One region of the Streptomyces sp. NPDC058240 genome, then DNA from elsewhere that is predicted to be linked to it. Evidence: riboswitches for the same ligand, from Rfam matches in the RefSeq annotation. Region 1 holds a riboswitch; each other region holds the start of a gene.
The links. A riboswitch is a leader RNA that binds a small molecule or an ion and turns the genes downstream of it on or off. The one in region 1 is predicted to bind cyclic di-AMP.
Positions count from the first base shown of each region.

Region 2: it holds a riboswitch for cyclic di-AMP, as region 1 does, so the genes downstream of both, ACFVX4_RS38185 (peptidoglycan DD-metalloendopeptidase family protein) here and ACFVX4_RS07625 (M23 family metallopeptidase) in region 1, are expected to answer to the same signal.
Region 3: it holds a riboswitch for cyclic di-AMP, as region 1 does, so the genes downstream of both, ACFVX4_RS13445 (transglycosylase family protein) here and ACFVX4_RS07625 (M23 family metallopeptidase) in region 1, are expected to answer to the same signal.
Region 4: it holds a riboswitch for cyclic di-AMP, as region 1 does, so the genes downstream of both, ACFVX4_RS25510 (M23 family metallopeptidase) here and ACFVX4_RS07625 (M23 family metallopeptidase) in region 1, are expected to answer to the same signal.

Region 1 is NZ_JBHVWT010000002.1:514,982-519,144, forward strand. Features, by position in the region: gene ACFVX4_RS07610 (SPFH domain-containing protein) at 1-184, shown strand, start outside; tRNA gene ACFVX4_RS07615 (tRNA-Met) at 261-334, shown strand; gene ACFVX4_RS07620 (PP2C family protein-serine/threonine phosphatase) at 512-1,666, shown strand; cyclic di-AMP (ydaO/yuaA leader) riboswitch at 1,956-2,108, shown strand; gene ACFVX4_RS07625 (M23 family metallopeptidase) at 2,120-3,352, shown strand; gene ACFVX4_RS07630 (aldo/keto reductase) at 3,775-4,163, shown strand, end outside.
Region 2 is NZ_JBHVWT010000064.1:14,083-18,245, forward strand. Features, by position in the region: gene ACFVX4_RS38175 (STM4011 family radical SAM protein) at 1-550, shown strand, start outside; gene ACFVX4_RS38180 (SGNH/GDSL hydrolase family protein) at 600-1,445, opposite strand; gene ACFVX4_RS38185 (peptidoglycan DD-metalloendopeptidase family protein) at 1,635-2,555, opposite strand; cyclic di-AMP (ydaO/yuaA leader) riboswitch at 2,559-2,715, opposite strand; gene ACFVX4_RS38190 (alpha-galactosidase) at 3,012-4,163, opposite strand, start outside.
Region 3 is NZ_JBHVWT010000005.1:307,491-311,653, forward strand. Features, by position in the region: gene ACFVX4_RS13435 (cytochrome P450) at 1-86, shown strand, start outside; gene ACFVX4_RS13440 (transglycosylase family protein) at 192-1,154, shown strand; cyclic di-AMP (ydaO/yuaA leader) riboswitch at 1,455-1,626, shown strand; gene ACFVX4_RS13445 (transglycosylase family protein) at 1,630-2,397, shown strand; gene eno (phosphopyruvate hydratase) at 2,684-3,973, shown strand; gene ACFVX4_RS13455 (septum formation initiator family protein) at 4,098-4,163, shown strand, end outside.
Region 4 is NZ_JBHVWT010000018.1:47,420-51,582, forward strand. Features, by position in the region: gene ACFVX4_RS25495 (GNAT family N-acetyltransferase) at 1-52, opposite strand, end outside; gene ACFVX4_RS25500 (HPr family phosphocarrier protein) at 225-506, shown strand; gene ACFVX4_RS25505 (GntR family transcriptional regulator) at 671-1,384, opposite strand; gene ACFVX4_RS25510 (M23 family metallopeptidase) at 1,610-2,407, opposite strand; cyclic di-AMP (ydaO/yuaA leader) riboswitch at 2,420-2,587, opposite strand; gene ACFVX4_RS25515 (M16 family metallopeptidase) at 2,890-4,163, opposite strand, start outside.

The DNA of each region.
Region 1 (4,163 bases):
GTCCGGCGCCGACCTCACCGTTCTCAACGGCACCAACGGTGTCAACGAGATGGCGGCGGGCGTCGTCGGCCAGGGGCTGGCGATCCTCCACTCGCTCCAGCGGGGCGCTAACCCGATGAAGCCGCCGGCGGTCCACGGGAAGGCCACTTTCGCACCCCGTATCTCCGAGACGAACCCCTCCTGACGCGGCCGGGATGAAGGCCGGGCGAACCCGAGTGGTCAAAAGGGCGCCGGACATGGCGTAGAGTTGTGTTCAACGACGCGGGGTGGAGCAGCTCGGTAGCTCGCTGGGCTCATAACCCAGAGGTCGCAGGTTCAAATCCTGTCCCCGCTACTGAAGAAGTCAGGCCCGGCACGCACACAGCGTGCCGGGCCTGATTCGTTGTGGTCCGCACCTCGGGTGTCGCCCCATTGGCCGAAGAGGAGTCGCCGCTTCGTTCCGCTCCGGCGAGCCTGGGAGTGGGGCGCGGTACCGTCCGCAGCCGCGCGCGTACCGGGCAGGAGACCACAGGTGTGGAAGCGGGAGAAGCGGCGTGGCAGGCATGCCGGGGGCGGTACCCGGCAGTTCGTACGCACGCTGCCTGCCCTGATGATTCTCGGCGGGCTGGTGTTCGACGCCCTCACCCCGCCGACCTTCACCGCGATTCCGTTGTTCGTGGCCGCTCCGCTGATCGCCGCCCCGTTCTTCTCGCTGGCCAGCACCATCCGCACCGGTATCGCCTCGATGCTGGCCGTCATCGCACTGCGGCTGTTCAGCAATACGTTGCCGCAGGCCGTGCCGCTGATCGAGCTGCTCACCCTGGCCACCGTCTCCGTCCTCGCGGTCGTGATCAACGGGGTCGTGCGGCGCAGCAACGAGCAGCTGGCCTCCGCGCGGTTCGTCGCGGAGACGGCCATGCGCGCGGTGCTGCCGCAGCCGGCCGACCGGACCGGCGGACTGCAGGTCGCGGCGCGGTACGAGGCGGCGCAGGCGGACGAGTTCGTCGGCGGCGACCTGTTCGCCGTTTCGGACACCCCGTGGGGGGTGCGGTTGGTGGTCGGGGACGTACGGGGCAAGGGGCTCGACGCCGTGGAGACGGTGGCGGTGGTCATCGGGGCGTTCCGCGAGGCGGCTGAGCAGGAGTCCTCGCTGGAAGGGGTGGCGAGGCGGCTGGAGCGGGCGCTGGCCCGGGAGGAGGCGCGACGGGGCGGGCTCGATGTGCTGGAGGGCTTCATCACCGCCGTGCTGGCCGAGATCCCGTCCGGGCTGTCCCGGGTGCGGATCGTCAACCGCGGTCACCCCGAGCCGATCCTGCTGCACCCGGACGGGGCGCTGGAGGTGCTGAAGCCCTCCGTGCCCGCGCTGCCGCTCGGCATGGGCCTGGGGGTATGGCCGGAGCGGACGGACGAGTGGGATCTGCCGGCCGGGACGACCCTGCTCCTCTACACGGACGGCCTCTCCGAGGCGCGGAACGCCGATGGGGTCTTCTACGACCCGGCGGCCCGGTTGCGCGGGCGGATCTTTCCGGGGCCCGAGGAGCTGCTGTCCGCGCTGACCGATGACGTGCGGCTGTACACGGGCGGCGAGACGACCGACGACATGGCGTTGCTCGCGGTCGTACGTCCCGCGGAGGGGCAGCCGGACCGGCGGAGGACCGTGCGGATCGTTGGCGCGGAGACCACGTGAGGGGCGGAACGCGAGGCGTGAGGGGACGGGACGGGCGATGCGAGGGGCGGAACGCGCGATGCCACCGTGCGTAATCGAAAGGCGCCACTCCGCATAACATTTGACGCAACGTCAGAATCGGGGTAGTGGCTGAGGGGCGGTCAACTCGTCCGATTCCACCCGGCTATGTCCCGTAAAGTCCAGGCCAAAGACGTGAACGATCAGTGGGAACAGCTTGGAATACGGCCCCGGTGTCTATTAACGTTCGATAACGCAGCGCGGTCGTCCCAGCCGTCATCAATGGCGGCACCGTGCGCGAGCGCCGAATTCCGCAAGGGAACCGGGGAACCACCTACATGGGGTGAATCGGACACCTGTGTCTCGTGAGAGACGGAGGGGTCCGTAGGAGACCTTCCTGCTCCGAACCCGTCAGCTAACCCGGTAGGCGAGAAGGAAGGAAAGGAGTGCGCCCCCGTGGCGTCCAACAAGCCTGCCCCCGAGGCCCCGTCCCGGTTCAATCCCGACTACGGCACCGGTTACGGCGCCGACTTCGGCCCCCGGCCGGACTCCGGCCACGGCGCCGATTTCGCACCCACCGGGACGGCGACGGCGTTCGGAACCGACTACGGCACCGAGCCGGGCGGCGACTTCACCGGTGAGTTCGGCAGCGACTTCCGCGCCGACCTCCGTGCCGACTTCCGCGCCGACGGCAACGACGTTGAGTCCGAACGCGGTTGGGACGAGTGGAACCCCACCGAGGAGTCCGTCCGCCCGGTACGCGGCAGGCACCGCGTCGCCAAGCAGCGCAACGGACTCGCCCGCAGCTCCACGGTGCTGGGTGTCGGCGTCATAGCGGCGGTCGGCGCGGGCGGCATGGCCACCGCGCAGGGCAAGCCGCCGGTCTCCATCTCCGTGCCCGACGCCATCTCGGACAACCTCCCCGACGCCAAGTCCCTTCCCGGCGTGGGCTCCCTGTTCTCCGGCGAGTCCGAGGCGGACAAGGCCGAGATCGCAGCCGCTTCCGCCCCGCTCACCACCGCCGGCCTCACCACCGCCGAGGCCGAGCAGGGCACGACGGACGCCGGCGAGGCGCTCCGCGCCCGCATCCTCCAGCAGGCCGAGCAGCAGCAGGACGCCGCCGCCGCCGAGGCCAAGGCGACCCAGGAGAAGGAAGCCGCGGAGAAGGCCGCCGCCGAGGCCAAGAAGCAGCAGGACGAGGCCAAGGCCAAGGCCGCCGCCGAGAAGAAGAAGGCGGAGGAAGAGGCCAAGAAGAAGGCGGAGGCCCTGCGGCTCGCCAAGCTCGCCGCCAGCTACGCCATCCCGACCTCCTCGTACACGATCACCTCGACCTTCGGCGAAGCCGGCTCGATGTGGTCCTCCGGCTACCACACCGGCCTCGACTTCGCGGCCCCGACCGGCACCCCGATCAAGGCCATCCACAGCGGCACGGTCAAGTCGGCCGGCTGGTCCGGTGCGTACGGCTACCGCACGGTGCTGGAGCTCGACGACGGTACGGAGCTGTGGTTCTGCCACCAGTCCTCGATCGGCGTCGGTGTCGGCCAGAAGGTCAGCACCGGTGAGACGATCGGCCGGGTCGGCGCGACCGGCAACGTGACCGGGCCGCACCTCCACCTGGAGGTCCACACCGCCGGCGGTTCGGGCATCGACCCGATGGCCTGGCTCCGGGACAAGGGCCTCAACCCCTGAGAGGCTGTCGGGTGACCTCGGACCGGGCGGCCACGCCCTGGCACGCACGCTTCCCGCGTTGTCGTCGTCGACGACGCTCCGCGTCGCCTCCCTCCTCCGCCTTGGGATCGCACGCACCAGACCGCGTCCGCTTTTCCGATCCGAGGTCACCCGAAAGCCTCTGAGGCGACGCCCGCCCCGATGAACCCCGGCAGCCCTGACGCTCACCCCCCGACGTCAGGGCTGCCGGTCTGTTGTGAGCAGTGCGGGAATGTCCTGCGAGTGGTGCGGGAACCCGTTGCGAGCAGTGCGGGGACCTCTTGCGGGGGCCTCCTGCGACCGGTCCGGAATCCGTTGTGAGTGGTGCGGGGATCGGTCACGACCGGCCCGGAGAACGGCGAGCACCCGGAATAGCGGACCCGCCGGAATTCGTTGTTCCACTCATGACTTCTCTTCGTAAGCTGGGCTCCTCCGACCTTCAGGTCTTCCCGCTCGCCCTCGGCGGCAACGTCTTCGGCTGGACCGCGGACGAGGCGCAGTCGTTCGCCGTGCTGGACGCGTACGTCGCGGCCGGAGGCAACTTCATCGACACCGCCGACGGCTACTCCGCCTGGGTGCCGGGCAACGAGGGCGGGGAGTCGGAGACGGTCATCGGCAAGTGGCTCGCCGGCCGCTCCGACCGCGCCGAGATCGTCGTCGCAACCAAGGTCTCCACCCACCCCTCGTACCGGGGGCTCGCGCCCGCCAACATCAAGGCCGCGGCCGAGGCGTCGCTGCGTCGGCTCGGCACCGACCACATCGACCTCTACTACACGCACTTCGACGACGAGAC
Region 2 (4,163 bases), on a different contig from region 1:
GATCGCCCTGTGGTGCACGTACCACCCGGGGCAGACACCGTACGAGCGGTTCCTCACCAAGTGCCGGGAGCTGACCGCGCTCGGCATCCGGCACAGTGTCGGTGTCGTCGGGCTCGACGACCACCTCGACGAGGCGCGGCGGCTGCGCGCGGCGCTGCCGGACGAGGTCTATCTCTGGGTGAACGCGGCGGAGGGCCATACCTACACGGACGAGGAGGCGGACCGCTGGACGGCCGTCGACCCGCTCTTCCCGTACAGCCGGCATCCGCACCGGTCGGCCGGGCTGCCCTGCCGGACCGGCGAGTCGGTCATCTCGGTGGACGGTGACGGCACCGTGCGGCGCTGCCATTTCGTACCGGCGGAGCTCGGCAATCTCTACGACGGGAGCTACCGGCGGGCCCTCGGTCCGCGCGCCTGTCCGCTGGCGGTCTGCGACTGCCACATCGGCTACGTGCACCTGGAGACGCTGCCGCTGTACGACGTCTTCGCGGGCGGTGTGCTGGAGCGCATACCGGCTGCTCCGCTGTCGTCGCTCGCCGGACCGGTCTGAGGTTCAGGCCGGTCCGGCGAGCGGCGGCAGCGCGGTCGCGGACATCTGTCTAGAGCGGCAGGAGGTCCGGCCGCTTCGCTTCGACGTGGTCGCCCGAGGACTCGCCGCGCAGCCGCCGGCCGATCCACGGAACCAGGTACTCCCGCGCCCAGTGGATGTCGTCGCGCCGTACTTCGAGGGTGCCGCGCTGTGCCTGCGGGGGCCATTCCTGGTCGGGGTCGGCCGGCACATCGATGCCGAGGACCTGGGCGGCGCGCAGCGCGACCCTGGTGTGTCCCTCGGCCGACAGATGGAGCCGGTCGTCGTCCCAGGCACGCCTGTCCTGGACGGACCGCAGCGACCACAGGTCGAGGACCGGGCAGTCGTAGCGGTCGGCGATGGCCCGTACATGGGCGGTGTACGTGGCGATCTTGCCGCGCAGATGGCGCAGCACGGGAACGCCACGGGTGTCGAAGCCGGTGGTGACCATGACCGTGCCGACCGCTTCGGTCAGCTCCGCGACCGCGCGCTCGAAGCGCTCGGCCACGTCGTCGGGGTCGGTGCCCGGCCGGATGATGTCGTTGCCGCCCGCGCAGAAGCTCACCAGGTCGGGTGCGAGCTCCTTGGCGCGCGGTACCTGCTCCTCGACGATCTGGTCGAGGAGGCGTCCGCGTACGGCGAGATTGGCGTACCTGAAATTCCCGTGCGCGGAACCTTCGGCGCCCGTCGCCGCATCGGGGTCCGGGAGCTGGTCCGCGAGGAGGACCGCGAATCGGTCCGCCCAGCCGACGAAGGTCCCGTCCGGGCCGGGGTCGCCGACTCCCTCGGTGAAGCTGTCGCCAATCGCCGCGTACGACCCGATGACGCCCTGTCGGTTGATGACGCCACGTTGATTTTTTCTCGAATCGTCTGCCACAAACGCTTATCCTGCACCGCCGAATGTGACCTACGCGACCGTAATATGGGGTTGACGGGTGGTGAGATAGACCACCCGGTCAGGTTTTGGTAAAGGGGGAATAAGCGGAAGGGGCGGTGCGCCGCCGCGCACCGCCCCTTCCGTGTTGCTCAGGTCATGCTTTGTTGCTCAGCTGCCCGGCCGTTCCGCTCAGACGTAGATGCCGTGCGAGGCCAGGAAGGCGATCGGGTCGATGTCCGAGCCGTACGCCGGGCCCGTGCGGACCTCGAAGTGCAGGTGCGGGCCGGTGGCGTTGCCGGTGGCGCCGGAGAGGCCGACCTGCTGACCGGCGCTCACGGCCTGGCCCACCGAGACGGAGAGGGAGGACAGGTGGCCGTACTGCGAGTAGTGGCCGTCGGTGTGTTTGATGACGACCTGGTTGCCGTACGCGCCGCCCCAGCCGGCGGCGACGACGGTGCCGGAGGTGATGGCCTTCACGCTGGTGCCGGTGGAGACGGGGAAGTCGATCCCGGTGTGGCTGCCGCTGGACCAGTTGGAGCCGGAGGCGCGGTAGTTGGTGGTGTGGTTGCCGGGGACCGGGTGGACGTAGCCGGAGCCGCTGCTCTGGGCGGCCGGGGCGGAGGCCGGGGCCTTGGACTGCGGGACGGCGGTCACGGACTTGGCCGGGGCGGACTTCTCCGCGGCCTTCGAGGGAGCCGAGAGCGCCTTCGACGGGAGGGACGAGCCGGTGCCGGCACCGGTGGGCGCGGCGTCGCCGGTCGCCTTGGCGCCGAGGGTCAGCTTCATGCCCGGGAAGATCAGGCTGGGGTCCTTGCCGACGACCTTGCGGTTGTCCTGGTACAGCTTCTCCCAGCCGCCCTTGATCTTGTGCTCGGCGGCGATCTTCGACAGGTAGTCGCCGGAGACGACGGAGTACGTCGTGGTGGCGGCCTGCTTCTGCGCGACCGGCTCGGCGTGCGTGGCGGCGGCCGGGGCGGCCTGGTCCGCGGCGTGGGCACCGGTGGCACCGAGCAGCGGCAGCGCGAGGACGGCGCCACCGGCGCCTGCCGCGGCGACGCCACGGGCGATGGGGCCGAACTTCGGACGGCGGTGCTTACCCGATATGGGCATGGCGTATTTCCTCTCCGGCGCCTGCGAGGTGAGCTGTCGGGTTCGGGCTGGAGATGCCCGGCCGCGCTGAGCGCGACTTCACCCCTAGCCGGCCGGATTTCTCCGGTCGGCGGCTTACCTGGTTCCCCCGCTCCTGCCACGCGATGAGTGGATGTGAATTCCGGGCGGCGGCAGGATTAGGCGGTCCGTCCGGATTGACGGTGACCGTAAGCGAGTCGGGACGACGAGAACAAGCCACAGGTTCCATGCCGAAATCCGCGCCGGGAAATCGGCGCGGAATTCCGGTCACACTCCGTGGATTAAGGATCTTGGCTTTCCGCGCCGCGTACGGAATGCCCAACTCGCCCGTCACCACACACCGTCACGGATATGATCCCGCTCACGAGGCGGCGATCATCTCCCGTACAAGCGGGCCATATTCAGACAAAGGCCCGCATTACGGACATGCCCTGTCCGTCACCCCCGCCGGAGCCTCAGCACCCGCGCGTCGAGATCGCCCCGAAGTCCGCTGTGCAGCCCCTGGTGCAGCAGTGCCGAACCGTGGTGCACGGCCCCCGTGTCCAGGCAGGTGTACGTCGCTTCGGGATCGAGCCCGCGCAGCCGCAGGGCCGGGGGCCGCTCCCCGTATCGCTGCGCCTCCAGCCACATCAGGACCACGGTCTCCACCCCGTGGACGTACTGGACCGCGCTGAGTCCGCCCCGCGGCTCGCGCAGCCGGTACAGCGCGCCGTGCTGCACGACCGGCCGGATCTCCTTGTAGAGCTCCACCCAGGTCCGCGCCTCGGCCAGCTCCTCCTCGCCCCATTCGGTGAGGTCCCCGCCGACCCCGAGCACACCGGCCATGGCACTCACGAAGCGGAAGCGCAGCGAGCTGACCCTGCCGTTGAGCTGGTGATTCGGGCTGTCGGTGACCCAGGCTGCCATCACCCGGGCCGGGTGGATGTGGCCGAAGCCCTCCTGGATGGCGAGACGGTCGAGCGGGTCAGTGTTGTCGGAGGTCCACACCTGGTCCGTACGGGACAGAATCCCCAGGTCGACCCGGCCGCCGCCGCCCGAGCAGGACTCGAACGCGACCGTGGGATGCGCGGCCCTGAGCCGGTCGATCAGCGCATACAGGCCGTTCACGTGCTCGATCCAGAGCTTCTGCGGGTACTCCTCGCCCGGCCAGCCAGCATCGGTGAAGCAGCGATTGAAATCCCATTTCACATAATCGACGGGCGTGCCGGAGAGCAGCGTGTCCAGCTGCTCCCAGAGATATGCCTGCACATCGGGGCGGGCCAGATTGAGCACCAGCTGGTTGCGGTACTCCGTCCGCGCCCGGCCGGGGAAGTGCTGCACCCAGTCGGGGTGCGCGCGATAGAGCTCACTGTCGGCGTTGACCATTTCCGGTTCGACCCAGATGCCGAACTGCATGCCGAGCCCGTGCACTTCGTCGGCGAGCGGCTTCAGCCCGCCGGGGAAGCGGTCCGGATTCGGCGTCCAGTCGCCGAGCCCGGCCCGGTCACTGGTCCGCTGCCCGAACCACGCGTCGTCCACCACGAACAGCTCGACGCCCATCGCGGCGGCGCGCTCTGCGAGAGCGCGCTGCTGGTCCAGCGAGACGTCGAA
Region 3 (4,163 bases), on a different contig from region 1:
TCATCATGCGTGGACTTCGCACGCTCCCCGTGGAGTTCACGCCGGGGCCCGCGACCACCAGAAGTGACACTCCGTCAGTTCTGTGACTTTCGCGTGATCTGCGCTGCATCGACTTGTGACGCGCGTTCGAGTCCCGCTAGGTTCACCGTTCGACTCACCAGTCACATGTCAGTCACACGGAAGGCAACCCCATGGGCTCCGCGAACGGCAGACACCGTCGCCCCCGTCAGGCACCCGCCATCGTCGTCGCCGCGGGCGTGACCGGATCGGCGATCGCCATCCCGCTGCTCGGCGCGTCCGGTGCGCACGCGGCCGACGCCACGACCTGGGACCGGGTGGCCGAGTGCGAGAGCGGCGGCGCGTGGAGTGCGGACTTCGGGAACGGCTACTACGGCGGCCTGCAGTTCTCGCCGGAGACCTGGAAGGCGTACGGCGGTGAGGCGTACGCGGAGCGCGCGGACCTCGCCAGCCGGGCGCAGCAGATAGAGGTGGCCGAGAAGGTCCTGGATGACCGGGGCCCGCGGGCCTGGCCCAGCTGTGCGGTCATCTCCGGCCTCGCGGTGGACGGGACGCCGCCGGGGGTCGACCCGGGCTCCGTTCCCGCCGACGACCCGACCGGGAGCGCGAAGCCGGCTGACGACGCGTCGGCGGACCCGTCCGACGACGCCACGCCGTCCGGGAGCGCCTCGGACGGCTCGGACGCCGTGGACGGTGCGGACGGCTCGGACGGGGCCGACAAGCCGTCAAGGAAGGCCTCGCCGTCCCCGAAGCCCTCGGCTTCGACCACTCCGTCTCCCGGAGCGTCCTCCGGTGCGCCCCGTGACACGTCCGATTCACCCGACTCGTCCAGTGATGCGGGTGGCAAGCACCGCGGCGCGCCGGCCACCGCGGGGAGTCGCGACACGGACGGCGGCGGCCGTGAGTCGGGCCGCCACGCCTCCCGTGGCGGCAACGGCGCGCGCGACACGGCCGAGCCGGCGGCTGACGGCGCGTACACCGTCCGGCCCGGCGACAACCTCTGGTCGATTGCTGATGCACAGAAGGTTCCCGGAGGCTGGCCCGCGCTCTATGAGGCCAATAAGGGTGCCGTCGGCTCCGACCCGGACCTCATCCTCCCTGGCCAGAGCCTCGATCTCGATGTGAAGGCCCAGTGAGAGCAGTCTGATAATCGACTAAAAGCACCTCAAAAATCGGGGTAGTTCAGGGACCTATGTCCGCTTATGCGTAAGTGAGACATGGGTCTCTTTGCGTCAACTGGCGTGTCGCGCCTGGGAGGCCCTTCCGCATCACGTCCCACCTGCGGAAACGACGGTTCTTCAGATGCAAGTACGGGTTGATTGTCCGATGTGTCCATCTTTGAATGTGAGGGTTGCGTATGTTTACGGTCGGAACCGCTCGCACCGCGGGCCCCGTCGACCGTCACGCCGAATCCTGCCGTCGGTCGAAGGGAACAGACGCGTAAAGCGCCGTAGGCAGGAGCGGGGGACCCAGGTAAGCGCCGGGCCCGATCGTCGAAAGACGCATCAGGACCGGCTTGGGGTGAAGTCGCGTGCTAGGACGTGCGACCGGGCAACTCACTTGGCCCGAACCCGACAGCTCACCTCGTAGGCGTCGGTGAGGAGAAGTTCCATGCTGCTTTCCAGCAAGGGCAAGCACCGCCGCCCGTCCAAGGCCGTCCGTATCGCCACGCTCGCCGGTGTCGCCGGTGCCGCCGTCGCCGTGCCCCTGATGGGTGCGACCAGCGCCTCCGCCGCCTCCGTCGCCACCTGGGACGCCGTCGCCCAGTGCGAGTCCGGCGGCAACTGGTCCATCAACACCGGCAACGGCTACTACGGCGGTCTGCAGTTCTCGCAGTCCAGCTGGGCCGCCGCCGGCGGTACGCAGTACGCCGCCCGTGCCGACCTGGCCACCAAGGCCCAGCAGATCGCCACCGCCGAGAAGCTCCTCGACATGCAGGGCCCGGGTGCCTGGTCCTGCGCCGGCGCCGGCAACCTGACCAACGACGGTGTCGACCCGGGCGTCAGCACCGGCTCCTCCTCGAACTCCACCGCGAGCTCCGGCGCCTCCGAGCAGCAGAGCGCCCCGGCCGCCCCGAAGCAGCAGTCGCAGTCGGCCCAGCCGAGGCAGAGCGAGCGCACCGAGGCCCCCGCCGCCTCCCGCTCGGAGCGCTCCGCCGCCCCGCAGGCCGAGTCGAAGAAGACCGTCACCACCCCGACCGGCGAGAAGGTCAAGAAGGGCGACGGCGAGTACAAGGTCGTCTCCGGCGACTCCCTCAGCAAGATCGCGGCCGACCACAAGGTCGAGGGCGGCTGGCAGCAGCTGTTCGAGCTGAACAAGGACATCGTCAAGAACGCCGACCTGATCTACCCGGGTCAGCAGCTGCACCTGACGAAGTAGTCGAGGCTCTCTCCTCCCCGAGCACCCCGGCCCGGCGCGCATTCCCCCGTACGCGCCGGGCCGGGGTTCGGCCGTCTGTGCTCGGGGGAGCGCCGGACCGTTCAAGTGTTGTAGTTACTGGCCAGTAAATTTCTGCCTGTTTGCCCGCCAATGTGCGCCCTCGGGTCCTTTTTCGTCCCAGGGGTCGGGCGGTCGTCGGGCTCAGCGGGCCGGGCCGGTTAGGCTCTTGTCGCAAGGCCAAAGCGACCCTGCACAACCAGCGTCATATCCCAGAAGGAGATGCCTCGTGCCGTCCATCGACGTCGTCGTAGCCCGGGAAATCCTCGACTCCCGCGGAAACCCCACGGTCGAGGTAGAGGTCGGCCTCGACGACGGCAGCACGGGCCGTGCTGCCGTTCCGTCCGGCGCCTCCACCGGTGCGTTCGAGGCCATCGAGCTTCGCGACGGTGACCCCAACCGCTACCAGGGCAAGGGCGTCGAGAAGGCCGTCCTCGCCGTGATCGAGCAGATCGGCCCGGAGCTCGTCGGCTACGACGCCACCGAGCAGCGGCTGATCGACCAGGCGATGTTCGACCTGGACGCCACCGAGAACAAGGGCTCGCTCGGCGCCAACGCCATCCTCGGCGTCTCGCTGGCCGTCGCCCACGCCGCCTCCGAGGCCTCGGACCTGCCGCTGTTCCGCTACCTCGGCGGCCCGAACGCGCACCTGCTGCCCGTTCCGATGATGAACATCCTCAACGGCGGTTCGCACGCCGACTCCAACGTGGACATCCAGGAGTTCATGATCGCGCCGATCGGCGCGGAGTCCTTCTCCGAGGCGCTGCGCTGGGGTGCCGAGGTCTATCACACGCTGAAGAAGGTACTGAAGACCAAGGGTCTTTCGACCGGTCTCGGCGACGAGGGCGGCTTCGCGCCGAACCTGGAGTCCAACCGCGCCGCCCTCGACCTCATCGTCGAGGCCATCAAGGAAGCCGGCTACGCCCCCGGCAAGGACATCGCGCTCGCGCTCGACGTCGCCGCGTCCGAGTTCTACAAGGACGGCAAGTACGAGTTCGAGGGCAAGTCCCGCTCGGCCGCCGAGATGACCGAGTACTACGAGGAGCTCGTCTCCGCGTACCCGCTGGTCTCCATCGAGGACCCGCTGTACGAGGACGACTGGGCCGGCTGGAAGGTCATCACCGACAAGCTCGGCGCCAAGGTGCAGATCGTCGGCGACGACCTCTTCGTCACCAACCCGGAGCGCCTGGCCCGCGGCATCGAGGAGGGCTCCGCCAACGCCCTGCTCGTCAAGGTCAACCAGATCGGCTCGCTGACCGAGACCCTGGACGCCGTCGAGCTGGCCCAGCGCAACGGCTTCAAGTGCATGATGTCGCACCGCTCCGGTGAGACCGAGGACGTCACCATCGCCGACCTCGCGGTCGCCGTGAACTGCGGCCAGATCAAGACCGGCGCCCCGGCCCGCTCGGACCGCGTCGCCAAGTACAACCAGCTGCTGCGCATCGAGGAGATCCTCGACGACGCCGCGGTGTACGCGGGCCGCTCGGCGTTCCCGCGGTTTCGCTCTGCGAACCAGTAGGCACAGCAAGGGCTGATCATCCCTTTCGGCCCGTCAGGGGCCGAAGGCCATGGCGTCCGTCCGTCCCCGCACCCGGTCCCGTACCGTGTGCGGGGACGGACGTGCGTAGTGGGGAGGCGGAGACATGGCCGCGAAGGACCGGGACCGGTTCTCCACCGCGACCCGGCTGCGGCTGCTCGGCGAGCAGACC
Region 4 (4,163 bases), on a different contig from region 1:
CCCAGTGGTCGGGATAGGCGTGATGCGGACTCTGCTCCGGCGCGGGCTGCATGGGCAAAGACTACGGCTCCGCCAGCAGTCGCGTAGGTCTCGGGGCCGGGGCAGTCTGAGAGGGCCGATCGGCGGTTCACCAGGCGTTGCGGGCGTTCCCCGGGTCGGCCGGAGCACTGCGCACCGCGTGAGAGACTGGTCTAGACAACTTTTGATTCGTGAAGGGCAGAACCATGGCTGAGCGCCGCGTCAACGTCGGTTGGGCCGAGGGCCTGCACGCCCGCCCCGCTTCCATCTTCGTCCGTGCCGCCACGGCTTCCGGCGTCCCCGTGACGATCTCCAAGGCCGACGGCAACCCGGTGAACGCCGCCTCCATGCTCGCGGTCCTCGGTCTCGGCGCGCAGGGTGGCGAGGAGATCGTGCTCGCCTCCGAGGCCGATGACTCCGAAGCCGCCCTGGACCGTCTTGCGAAGCTGGTCACCGAGGGACTCGAGGAGCTCCCGGAGACCGTCTGAAACGATTTCCCCGAGAGAGCCGCGGCACCCTGAACCGGAGCCGCGGCTCTTTCGTTTTCCCGGAACGGACCGTCCGGGGGGAGCACACGAAATTCCGGCACGCCAATTTCAGGCAGGACGAAATGGCCCCGCGAAATCACGCCTCTTTGTATACGGCGTAATTGTTAATGCCGGACGCCTGCGGTGTTTACGGAATGTTGCGAGGTCCTCACGCGCCCAGTGCGGGGAGCGGCGGGCCGCCGGCCCGGCCGGTCGGTCCGGCGCAGCCGGTGCGCGGCGGCGGCCCGTTCCGCGTGATGGGCGGCCAGCGCCCTGGCCCGTTCCGCGTCGCCGCGCGCCACCGCGTCCACGATGGCACCGTGCTCGGCCCAGGAATCCACCGGCCTGGCCGGCTGCTCGACCGCGTACATCCAGGCGATCTTGTGTCGCAGCTGGGTGAGCAGCGCGATCAGGCCGGGGCTGCCGGAGGCCTGCGCCAGCGTCTCGTGGAACCAGCCGCCCAGCGAGCGCAGATCCCCGCTCTCGCCCCGCCTGGCCCGGTCCTGGCCGAGCCGCACGAGACCGCGCAGCACCTTGAGGTGCGCCTCGGTGCGGCGTTGCGCGGCGCGTGCGGCGCCCAGCGGCTCCAGCAGCATCCGGGCCTCCAACAGGTCGGCCGCCTCCAGCTCGGTGGGCTCGGCGACGCAGGCACCCGCGTGCCGGCGGGTGACCACGAAGCCCTCGGACTCCAAAGTGCGCAGCGCTTCCCGTACCGGGACACGGGAGACCCCGTAACGGCGTGCCAGCAACTCCTCCGTGAGACGGCTGCCGCGTTCGAAGACACCGGAGACGATGTCGTCACGGATTGCCGTACATACCGAATGCGCCGGAATGCGCATGTCCGAACCTCCGCCTTAATCCCCGCGAAACGCGGTCGGCCGACGCCTGTTCTGCGACTCTATTGCAATGCGGTCGCATTTCCGACGCCGGGCAGAAATTCATGAATATCTTTTGGCCACGGGGCGGTTCGACGGACGGTCGGCGTCCGCGGGCACACGGCGGGCATGCCGAAGGCCCCGGCATGCTGCCGGGGCCTTCGACGAGGTGCTGCGGTGGGGCGTCGGTCAGACGCTGACGCCGTGGGCGCGCAGATACGCGACCGGGTCCATGTCGGAGCCGTACGACGGCGTCGTCCGGGCCTCGAAGTGGAGGTGCGGCCCGGTGGAGTTGCCGGTCGAGCCGGAGAGGCCGATCTGCTGGCCCGCGCCGACGCTCTGGCCGACGGAGACGCCGATCGAGGAGAGGTGGCCGTACTGCGTGTACGTGCCGTCCGTCATCCGGAGCACGATGTTGTTGCCGTACGCGCCGCCCCAGCCGGCCTCGACGACCGTACCGGCGCCGACGGCGACGACGGAGCTGCCGGACGCGGCGTGGAAGTCGATGCCCGAGTGGCTGCCGGAGGACCAGAGCGAGCCGCTGGACTTGTAACCGGTGGTGACGTACGAACCGGCGACCGGGAGCTGGAAGGAGCCCAGCCGGGTGCGCTCGGCGGACCGGGCGGCGCGTGCCTTCTCGGCACGGGCCTCGGCGGCGCGCTTCGCGTCGGCCTCGGCCTCGGCCTTCTTCTTGGCCTCGGCCTTCCGCTGGGCCTCCGCCTTCGCCTTCGCCGCGACGTCGGCCTGGTGCTGCTGCGCGTCGGCCTGAGCGTCGATCCGGTCGGCGAGGGTCTTGTCGATGGCGATGACCTGGTTGAGGCCGGTGTCGCTCGCGGAGAGGGCCTCGGAGTCGGCGGCGAGGGCCGGAGCGGCCATGCCGCCGATGACGCCGGTGGTGGCCAGAGCCGCGACGCCGACGACCTTCGCGCTCCTGCGCGTCAGTCGACTCGGGGCACGGTGCTTCCCGGTGGCACGGGTGAACGCCATGAAGTGGCTGATCCTTTCCTTCCTTCTCGCCTACCGGGTTAGCTGACGGGTTCGGAGCAGGAAGGTCTCCTACGGACGCCCCGGCCCCATCGAGGCTCAGGCATCCGATTCACCCCAGGGACTACGTGGGTCCCCGGCTCCCCAGGCTCGCGCCTGACGGGGACTCGGCGATGACTGTCCGGTACGTCGCGGATGCGGCATACGAGTGACGGACAGCCGAGCCGACGCTAAGCGGGGTCGCTTTCATTCACCAAACGGACAGGACGTTTTGTAGCGCATCCCACAGGGCAGACAGGCAACCTCCCCATCAGAACGGACAAAAGGGAAGGCTCCGGCGAGAACTTGCTCGCCAGAGCCTTCCCTTTGTCTCGATATGTGGCGATATACCGGATAGCCGGACTGGCCGTCCGACAGGGCGGCCACGGCGGGGCGGCCGATCCGGCAGCCGGTGACCACCGGGTCGGCCGTCCGGCGGGCGGTCGTCAGCCGGTGACCACCGACACTTCTCCGATGCCCAGAGCCCGGACGGGCTCCTCGATCCGTGCCGCGTCGCCGACGAGGATCGTGACCAGCCGGTCACCCGGGAAGGCGCTGACGACCGCCGCCGTCGCCTCGACCGTGCCGGTCTCCGCGAGCCGGGCGTACAGCTGCGCCTGGTAGTCGTCGGGGAGGTGCTGCTCCACCTGGTCGGCGAGGGTGCCCGCGACGGAGGCCGCCGTCTCGAACTTCAGGGGCGCGACACCCACGAGGTTCTGCACCGCCGTCTCGCGCTCCTCGTCGGTCAGGCCCTCGGCCGCCAGCGTCCGCAGGACCGTCCACAGGTCCTTGAGCGCCGGTTCGGTGGACTCCGTGTCCACGGAGCCGCTGATGGCCAGCATCGCGGCCCCGGTCGCGCCCGAGGCGGAGTCCGGGGCCGACGACCGCAGCACCTGGGCGAAGGCCCGTACGCCGTACGTGTAGCCCTTCTCCTCGCGCAGCACACGGTCGAGACGGGAGGTGAGTGTGCCGCCCAGGCAGTACGTACCGAGCACCTGGGCCGGCCACACGCTGTCATGCCGGTCGGCGCCGATCCGGCCGATCAGCAGCTGTGTCTGCACTGCGCCCGGACGGTCGACGATCACCACCCGCCCGGTGTCGTCGGCGGTGATCGGCGGGGCGGGACGGGGCTCGGCGGCCTCTCCCGACCAGTCGCCGAGGGTGTCGGCGAGCAGGGCGTCCAGGTCGATGCCGGTGAGGTCGCCCACGACCACGGCGGTCGCCGCGGACGGCCGGACGTGGGCGTCGAAAAAGGCACGCACGGCAGCCGAGTCGATCCGCTCCACCGTCTCCTCGGTGCCCTGGCGCGGGCGCGACATGCGTGCCGCGGCCGGGAAGAGCTCCTTGGAGAGCTGCTTGGCGGCGCGCCGGGCCGGGTTGGCCTGCTCGTGCGGGATCTCGTCGAGCCGGTTGCGTACCAGCCGCTCGATCTCGCTGTCGGCGAAGGCGGGCGCCCGCAGCGCCTCGGCGACCAGTGCGAGCGCCTTGGCCAGCCGGGAGGCCGGGACCTCCAGGGAGACGCGGAGGCCGGGGTGGTCGGCGTGCGCGTCGAGGGTGGCGCCGCAGCGCTCCAGCTCGGCGGCGAACTCCTCCGCGGTGTGCTTGTCCGTGCCCTCCGACAGCGCCCGCGACATGATCGTGGCCACACCGTCGAGGCCCTCGGGCTCGGCGTCCAGCGGGGCGTCGAGGAAGATCTCGACCGCCACGACCTGCTGACCGG